2 linked regions of the Telluria mixta genome follow. The protein of the gene in region 1 binds, or shares a complex with, the protein of each later gene. Links are inferred from orthologs where the notes say so. Each region holds a gene or a part of one and is shown on either strand. Other genes may lie near its edges.

What was found. The genes of interacting proteins can lie anywhere in the genome.
Region 2: the proteins of tig (region 1) and rpsG are in contact, whole or in part, in a crystal structure (PDB 3GTY), measured with the Thermotoga maritima proteins. The link is inferred for Telluria mixta from one-to-one orthologs. Residues at the interface, in WP_004081061.1 of Thermotoga maritima: Glu122, Val124, Val129, Leu130, Tyr133, Glu188, Gly259, Ile262, Tyr263, Glu266, Ser270, Glu273, Gln274, Glu277, Arg308, Gln311, Ile312, Ser315, Tyr316, Glu325, Arg329, Arg336, Leu363, Phe366, Trp367, Arg373, Leu377, Arg381, Leu384, Glu387; in WP_004081843.1 of Thermotoga maritima: Lys34, Lys52, Lys55, Glu59, Arg62, Gln63, Glu66, Asn67, Lys69, Val71, Arg95, Ala109, Lys110, Lys111, Gly112, Arg113, Pro114, Glu117, Glu121, Ile124, Ala125, Tyr127, Asn128, Asn129, Thr130, Gly131, Lys135, Asp139, Arg142, Met143.

Annotation. Positions count from the first base shown.
Region 1 is NZ_CP119520.1:6,126,848-6,130,870, forward strand. What follows is about bases 4-2,889. They hold tig (trigger factor), read right to left. Parts: upstream 2,174-2,889; coding sequence 833-2,173; downstream 4-832. Other genes in these bases: clpP (ATP-dependent Clp endopeptidase proteolytic subunit ClpP), read right to left, coding at 132-749; P0M04_RS27025 (efflux RND transporter permease subunit), read right to left, coding at 2,450-2,889. In the rest of the region: more of P0M04_RS27025, read right to left, coding at 2,890-4,023. UniProt on the Bacillus subtilis protein: Involved in protein export. Acts as a chaperone by maintaining the newly synthesized protein in an open conformation. Functions as a peptidyl-prolyl cis-trans isomerase.
Region 2 is NZ_CP119520.1:1,615,176-1,620,270, forward strand. The notes cover bases 888-3,814. They hold rpsG (30S ribosomal protein S7), read right to left. Parts: upstream 2,623-3,814; coding sequence 2,152-2,622; downstream 888-2,151. Other genes in these bases: fusA (elongation factor G), read right to left, coding at 888-2,016; rpsL (30S ribosomal protein S12), read right to left, coding at 2,749-3,132; P0M04_RS07200 (phosphoethanolamine transferase), read left to right, coding at 3,510-3,814. Outside these bases: more of fusA, read right to left, coding at 1-887; more of P0M04_RS07200, read left to right, coding at 3,815-5,095.

The sequences.
Region 1 (4,023 bases):
CGCAACAAGTGCGCACGACACCATGCTACCCGATTTGAAAACAAAACGCCCGAAGCGCTGTCGCGTCCGGGCGTATTTGAGCAACAGTTGTCGAGTACTCCACGCGATCTCGAAAACCGCGCGGATTAGCCTCAGCCGCGGTTCGTCAGAACCTTGTCGATGAGGCCATATTCCACGGCCTCTTCGCTCGACATGAAACGGTCGCGATCGGTATCCTTGTGGATCTGTTCGATCGTCTGGCCGGTGTTGTCCGCCATGATGCGGGCCAGGCGTTCGCGCAGGTACAGGATTTCCTTGGCCTGGATCTCGATGTCCGACGCCATGCCCTGCGAGCCACCGGACGGCTGGTGGATCATGACACGCGAGTTCGGCAGCGAGAAGCGCTTGCCCTTGGCCCCGGCCGCCAGCAGGAACGCGCCCATCGAGGCGGCCAGGCCGGTGCACAGGGTCGACACGTCGGGCTTGATGAAGTTCATCGTGTCGAAGATGGCGAGGCCGGCCGACACGGAACCACCCGGCGAGTTGATGTACAGCGAGATGTCCTTGTCCGGATTCTCGCTCTCCAGGAACAGCAGCTGGGCCACGATGAGGTTGGCCATCTGGTCGTTGACAGGACCGACCAGGAAAATCACGCGCTCCTTCAGCAGGCGCGAGTAGATGTCGTAGGCGCGCTCGCCGCGGCCGCTCTGCTCGATCACCATCGGCACGAGGCCGAGGGCTTGGGTATCCAATGCCGGATTACGATTCATACCTGTCAATTCCTTTGTAAAAGTTACGAAGCCGCACTATCTCAGATTTCTCTCGGGAACGTCGTACGGCTTCCTCAAGGAAGTTAAGCCTGAGCAGCGCTTCCCATCAGCTCGTCAAAGGCGATGTCCTTGGTCGTCACCTTTGCCTTGCCGAGCACATAGTTAACGACGTTTTCTTCCAATACAAGAGCTTCCACTTCGCCCAGGCGGCGACGGTCGCTGTAGTAGTACTTCAGGACTTCCTTCGGGTCTTCGTAGCTCTGCGAGAAGTCTTCGATCTGGGCTTTCACCTGCTCTTGGGTTGCCTGCAGGTTGTTTTCCTGGACCAGTTGCGACAGGATCAGACCCAGGCGCACGCGGCGCTCGGCCTTGGTGGCGAACAGGTCGGCCGGGAACGGCAGGCTTTGCACGTCCATGCCGCGCTGGGCCATGTCCTGGCGGGTCTGCTCGGCCAGGCGCTGCGAATCCTGCTCGATCATGACCTTCGGCACGTCCATCTCGGTGTGCTTGACCAGCGCATCCATCACGGCTTCCTTGTTGCGGGCCTTGATGCGGGCGTTGACTTCACGCTCCAGGTTGACCTTGATGTCTTCGCGCATCTTTTCGATGCTGCCGTCTTCGATGCCCAGCGACTTGGCGAACTCGCCGTCGACTTCCGGCAGGTGCGCCCATTCCAGCTTCTTCAGCGTGATGGTGAACTCGGCGGTTTTACCGGCCACGTCCTTGCCATGGTAGTCTTCCGGGAACGCCAGCGGGAAGGTCTTCGACTCGCCCACTTTCAGGCCGACGGTCGCGGCTTCGAATTCCGGCAGCATGCGGCCTTCGCCCAGCACGAACGCGTAGTCTTCGGCTTTACCGCCCGGGAATTCGACGCCGTCGATGACGCCGACGAAGTCGACCGTCACGCGGTCGCCGTTCGCTGCGACCGGCTCGCCGCCGTCGCCGTGCTCACCGGCTTCGCCCTTGGTGTGGTAGTGCACGCGCTGCTTGCGCAGGATATCGATGGTCTTGTCGATCTCGGCATCGGTGACGTCGGTCTTGACCGTTTCGATCTCGATGTCGGCCAGCGCCGGCAGCGTGACTTCCGGGTAGACTTCGAAGGTCGCGTCGAAGGCCAGCATGCCTTCCGGTGCATCCTGCTTCGGCTCGATTTTCGGCATGCCGGCAACGCGCAGCTGGGCTTCGTCGGCGGCGGCGCCAAAGGCCTGGCCGACCTTGTCGTTCAGCACGTCGGATTCGATCTGGTAGCCGTATTGTGCGGCGACCATCTTCAGTGGCACCTTGCCCGGACGGAAGCCCGGCGCACGTGCGGTCTTGGCCTGCTTCTTGAGGCGCTTTTCAACTTCCGTACGTACGTCGCTCAGCGGAAAAGAGAGAGTCAAGCGACGCTCGAGTTTACCCAGGTTTTCGACTGCAGTTGCCATTGTAAAAATCGTCCAAAAAAATAATTGTTCGTGGTGCGAGGAAGGGGACTCGAACCCCTACACCATTGCTGGCGTCAGGACCTAAACCTGGTGCGTCTACCAATTTCGCCATCCTCGCGCAGGATTGCTGATCTTGCCACAAAAACAAAGGGCGCCCGACAACGAAACCGGCCGCCCTGAATCCAATGTCTAGGGGCTACAACTTCAACCCGATATTTTACTGGATTTTCTGACACGATTGGGCACATTTTAATTCGTAGTAAATCGCCCGATATTTCAAGGATTTACGACAGCCGCCCTCTCGCGCACGGGGCGCTTTACGCGGAACCATGCCGCATACAGCGCCGGCAGGAACAGCAGCGTGAGCGCCGTGGCGACCAGTAATCCGCCCATGATCGCGATCGCCATCGGCCCCCAGAACACGGAACGGGACAGCGGAATCATCGCCAGCGCCGCCGCGGCGGCCGTCAGCAGGATCGGCCTGCAGCGCCGCACGGCGCTTTCCACGATCGCCTCCCACGCGGGGTGCCCGGCCGCGATGTCCTTCTCGATCTGGTCGACGAGGATGACGGAATTGCGCACCACCATGCCGAACAGCGCGATCACGCCGAGATTGGCGACGAAACCGAACGGCGAATGGAACAGCAGCAGCGCCATCGCGGCACCCGCGATGCCCAGCGGCCCGGTGAGGAAGACCATCACGGCGCGCGAAAAACTGTGCAGCTGCAGCATCAGGAGGGTGAAGACGATGAAGAGCACCAGCGGCACGTTCGCCGAGATGGAGTCTTCCGCCGTCGAGCTGTTCGCGGCCGCGCCTTCCAGCTTGATGCGGTAGCCGGCCGGCAGCTTCGCGCGCAGCGCTTCCAGCTTCGCGTTGACCTGGTCGGACACGGTCGGCCCCTGCACGCCTTCGACGACGTCCGACTGGACCATGATCGCCCACTCGCGCCCGTAGCGCTGCACGACACCCGGCTCCCACACGAATTCGATGCGCGCCAGCTGCGACAGCGGCACGGCCCTGCCGGTCGGCGTCGGCACGTTCGTGTTGGCGAGGACGGACATGTTCGAGCGCTCGTCCAGCGGCTGGCGCACGACGATGTCGATCAGCCGGTTACTCTCGCGGAACTGGCCGACCGTCGTCCCCGACAGCAGGGTCGCGATCGTGCGGCGCACGGTCTGGGACGTGACGCCCAGCGCGCGCATCTTGTCCTGGTCCAGCTCCAGCCGCAGCACCTTGACGGACTCGTTCCAGTTGTCGTTCACGCCCACCGTGTTCGGGTTGGCGATCATGATCTCCTTGACCTGGTCGGCCACCTTGCGCACGACGCCGATATCCGGCCCCATCACCTGGAACTGCACGGGATACGGCACCGGCGGCCCGTTCGGCAGCAGTTTGACGCGGCCCCTGACTTCCGGGAAATCCGACCTGAACCTGTCTTCGATCTTGCGCTTGAGGGCATCGCGCTGGTGCACGTTCTTCGGCAGCACGACGAATTGCGCTACGTTCGACGCCGGGAAGATCTGGTCCAGCGGCAGGTAGAAGCGCGGGCTGCCCGTGCCGATGTACGACGTCACGCTGTCCGTCTCCGGCTGCGCGCGGGCGAAGGCCTCGAATTTCTTCGCCAGCGCCTCGTTGACGGCGAAACTCGTGCCTTCCGGCGCCCACATCTCGACCATCAGTTCGGGGCGGCTCGAATCCGGGAAGAACTGCTTCTCGATGAACTTGAAGCCGAACACGCCCAGGAAGAACACGGCCAGCGACAGCACGATCGTCGTCTTGCGCCATTCCACACAGCGGTCGACGAGGCGGCGGAAGCGCTGGTACATCGGCGAGTCGAACACGTCGTGGT
Region 2 (5,095 bases), 4.5 Mb from region 1 along the record:
CTGGGTTGCCGAACGCAGCACGGTCGAGTAACCGAACATTTCCGACAGCGGGACTTCGGCCTTGATGATCTTGCCGCCGCCACCCGGGATCTCGTCCATGCCCTGCACCATGCCGCGGCGGGACGACAGGTCGCCCATCACCGTACCGGCGTAGTCTTCCGGCGTTTCCACTTCCACGGCCATCATCGGCTCGAGGATGACCGGGTTGGCGCGACGGCAGCCTTCCTTGAATGCCATCGAACCAGCCATGCGGAACGCGTTTTCGTTCGAGTCCACGTCGTGGTACGAACCGAAGGTCAGCGTGACTTTCACGTCGACCACCGGATAGCCGGCCATCACGCCGCTCGACAGCGTCTCGCGCACACCTTTTTCGACCGCCGGGATGAATTCACGCGGAATCACACCACCCTTGATCGCGTCGATGAACTCGAAGCCCTTGCCCGGTTCCTGCGGCTCGATCGACAGCACGGCGTGACCGTACTGACCACGACCACCCGACTGCTTGACGAACTTGCCTTCGACGTCGCTGACCGACTTGCGGATCGTTTCGCGGTAAGCCACCTGCGGCTTGCCGACGGTCGCTTCCACGCCGAATTCACGCTTCATACGGTCGACGATGATCTCCAGGTGCAGCTCGCCCATACCACCGATGATGGTCTGGCCCGATTCTTCGTCGGTGCGCACGCGGAACGACGGGTCTTCCTGAGCCAGACGGTTCAGTGCCAGGCCCATCTTTTCCTGGTCGGCCTTGGTCTTCGGCTCGACGGCCTGCTGGATCACCGGCTCCGGGAACACCATCTTTTCCAGGATGATCGGGGCAGCCGGGTCGCACAGCGTTTCACCGGTCGTCGCTTCTTTCAGGCCGACAGCAGCGGCGATGTCGCCGGCGCGGACTTCCTTGATCTCTTCGCGCTGGTTCGCGTGCATCTGCAGAATACGGCCGACGCGCTCTTTCTTGCTCTTGATCGGGTTGAACACGGTGTCGCCCGACTTGATGACGCCCGAGTACACGCGGAAGAAGATCAGCTGGCCGACGAACGGGTCGGTCATGATCTTGAATGCCAGCGCAGCGAATTTCTCGTCGTCCGATGCCGTACGGGTGACCGGCTGGTCGTCCTCGTCGGTACCGCTGACCGGCGGAATGTCGACCGGCGACGGCAGGTACTCGATGACCGCGTCCAGCATGGCCTGCACGCCCTTGTTCTTGAAGGCGGTGCCGCACATCATCGGGACGATTTCCGAAGCGATCGTACGCTGGCGCAGTGCCTGCTTGATCTCGGCTTCGGTCAGCTCGCCCTCTTCGAGGTACTTGTTCATCAGGTCTTCCGACGCTTCAGCAGCGGTCTCGACCAGTTTTTCGCGCCATTCGTTGGCTTGATCGACCAGCTCGGCCGGGATCTCGCGGTAGTCGAACTTCATGCCCTGCGACGCGTCGTCCCAGTAGATCGCTTGCATCTTGACGAGGTCGACCACGCCCTTGAAGTTGTCTTCGGCGCCGATCGGGATCTGCAGCGGGATCGGGTTGGCCTTCAGGCGGGCGCGCATCTGCTCGTACACCTTGAAGAAGTTCGCACCGGTACGGTCCATCTTGTTGACGAACGCCAGACGCGGGACTTTGTACTTGTTAGCCTGACGCCACACGGTTTCCGACTGCGGCTGCACGCCGCCGACTGCACAGTAGACCATGCAGGCGCCGTCCAGGACGCGCATCGAACGCTCCACCTCGATGGTGAAGTCGACGTGGCCCGGGGTGTCGATGATGTTGAAGCGGTGCGGCTCGAAATTGTTCGCCATACCCTTCCAGAAGCAGGTCGTCGCTGCCGAGGTAATGGTGATGCCGCGCTCTTGCTCCTGCTCCATCCAGTCCATGGTAGCTGCACCGTCGTGCACTTCACCGATCTTGTGGTTCACACCGGTGTAGAACAGGATGCGCTCGGTGGTCGTCGTCTTACCGGCGTCGATGTGAGCGGAGATACCGATGTTACGGTAGCGCTCAATAGGGGTAGTGCGTGCCATAAATTTTCCTAACTTTTGAATGGACAAAACCGAGCAGCATTCTGGTGATCAAAATGAGCTCGGCCTGAACAACTGATACTGCATGGCCGCACCACCCCGGAGGCGTTCTGCCCCCAAGGGAAGTTGGCCATTCGCTTAGAAGCGGAAGTGCGAGAACGCCTTGTTCGCTTCAGCCATACGGTGGACTTCGTCACGACGCTTCATCGCGCCGCCGCGGCCTTCTGCTGCTTCCATCAGCTCGCCACCCAGGCGCTGCTGCATGGATTTCTCGCTACGCTTGTTTGCGGCTTCGCGCAACCAACGCATAGACAGGGCCATACGGCGGACCGGACGCACTTCAACCGGCACCTGGTAGTTGGCGCCACCGACGCGGCGGGACTTCACCTCGACCATCGGCTTGCAGTTGTTGATCGCGGTTGCGAACACTTCCAGCGGGTCCTTGCCCGATTTCGACTGGATGTAGTCGAAGGCACCGTAGATGATGTTTTCTGCGACCGACTTCTTGCCGGACAACATCAGGACGTTGACGAACTTGGCGAGATCGATGTTGCCGAATTTCGGATCCGGCAGAATTTCGCGCTTGGGTACTTCACGACGACGTGGCATTTCAATTCCTTCCTGTCTTCAGTTGAGTGCTTGCGCACTCGCGAAAGGCCATCAAAGCCCTTCACTTACTCGGCCTTCCGGCCGCCTCAACTAACTCAATATTAATTTACCCAGATTGCAAGAAGATTACTTCTTGGCAGCCTTGGCACGCTTGGCACCGTACTTCGAACGGGCCTGCTTACGGTCTTTCACGCCCTGGGTATCCAGTGCACCGCGGACCATGTGGTAACGCACACCCGGCAAGTCTTTCACACGACCGCCGCGGATCAGCACGACCGAGTGTTCCTGCAGGTTGTGGCCTTCACCGCCGATGTACGAAATGACTTCGAAACCGTTGGTCAGGCGGACTTTGGCGACTTTACGCAGTGCCGAGTTCGGCTTCTTCGGGGTCGTCGTGTAGACACGGGTGCAGACACCACGCTTTTGCGGGCAGTTTTCCAGTGCCGGCGACTTGCTCTTCACAACCGCGGCTTCACGCGGCTTGCGAATCAGTTGATTGATGGTTGGCATCGTTCAAAAATCCAACAAAATGACTACTAGTTAATGACCCGGGGCTCTTGCTTCCCGGGGCTGAAACCTTGTCCCGCAACTCTCTGTACAGGCGACGAAAGCCACTCACCAGCGGGAGCGGCTGTTATGCGTAAACCATGCGTAGAATAATTCGAGAACTCGCGAGTATAGACCTGAAGCGGGGCCGGGTCAACAAACTTGCTGACCAAGCACCCCGACAGCGGCGGGAGATTGCGTAAACGCTCAGTAGATGTCGTGATAACGACACAACCAGTGTACGATGGATTTCATCCGTTGTGCAGAGGGAATGGCGTTACCTGTGGCAAAAATCGGATAATAGCCGACTTCGCCCACGCTCTGCCGCATACGCACGCTCGATGTCATTCCTGCTACGCCCGCGCAACCTGTACGTCGCGCTCACTTATCTGCTCCTGTCCTGCGTGCCGTACGTGGCGCCGCTGTTCGGCCAGCCGCTGTCGCACCCCGGCCAGGTGGCCGGCATCGAACTGCTGGCCTGGCTGGGCGTATGGGGCGTGTTCAAGCGCCCGGCGTACTTCCACTGGCTGCTGCTGCCCGCCTTCCTCGCGCTGCCCGTCGAGCTTTATTTATTTGCGTTCTACGGCCAGGGGATCTCCACGCACCACCTCGGCATCATCGCGGAGACGAGTCCGGCCGAGGCCATGGAATTCCTCGGCAGCAAAGTCTGGCTGCTGGCCGGCGTCTTCCTCGGCGTGCTCGCATGGTTCGTCACGAGCTGGATCGCGGCCTGGCGCACGCGCGACCTCGACTGGGCCGACGTGTCGCGCCCCGTCGTGCTGGGCGTGCTGGCGATCGCGGCCGTTGTCTTCGCCTACGGCCTGAAATACGGCGTCGCCCCGCCGCCGCTGACGCGTGCCGCTCCGGGGTCGGCGACCGTCCGGCTCGTGAAGACGCCCGCCCCGGACAGCGTCGAACCCGCCAGCGAAGAGACCGCAGCGCCGCGCCCGTCCAGCATCCCGCGCGCCGCATCGCTGCCGCCGCTGGCGCACTGGATGAAGCTGCCGTTCGACCTGGACGCGTTCGCCCACTCGTGGCCGTTCGGCCTGGCCGCGCGCGGCGTCGATTTTTACAAGGAACGCGTCTACCTCGCCGACCTGAACCGGAGAAGCGCCCGCTTCCGCTTCGATGCGCACCTGGCCGAACCGAACGACGATCCGCAGGTGATCGTGATGGTGATCGGCGAATCGTCGCGCTACGACCGCTGGAGCCTGAACGGCTACGAGCGCGACACGAACCCGCTGCTGTCGAAGGAAGACAACCTCGTCGTGCTGCGCGACGTGATCACGTCCGTGTCGGCCACGCGCTTGAGCGTCCCCGTCATCATCTCGCGCAAGCCGGCCACGCAAAGCCTCAAGGACGGGTTCTCGGAAAAATCCTTCCTGACCGCGTTCAAGGAAGCGGGCTATAAAACGTTCTGGCTGTCGAACCAGATCTCGTTCGGCAAGTTCGACACGCCCGTGTCCGTGTTCGCGAAGGAAGCGGACGTCGTCGACTTCCTGAACCTGGGCGGCTTCACGGACAATTCCAATTACGACGAAATCCTGTTCGGCCCGCTGAAACATGCCGTCGCGGACCCGGCGCCGAAAAAGCTGATCGTGCTGCACACGCTGGGCAGCCACTGGAACTACAGCCACCGCTACCCGAAGCAGTTCGACAAATGGCTGCCGTCGCTGTACGGCATCGACAAGCCCGTCTACACGGACATCCGCATCAAGGACAAGCTGAACAACAGCTACGACAGCTCGATCCTGTACACGGACTGGTTCCTCGACCACGTGATCGGCACCTTGAAAGAGGCCGACAAGCCGGCCGCGATGCTGTACGTGGCCGACCACGGCCAGACGCTGTACGACAACAACTGCCGCCTCGCCTTCCACGGCCACAACACGCAATACGAATTCCACGTCCCCGCGTTCGCCTGGTA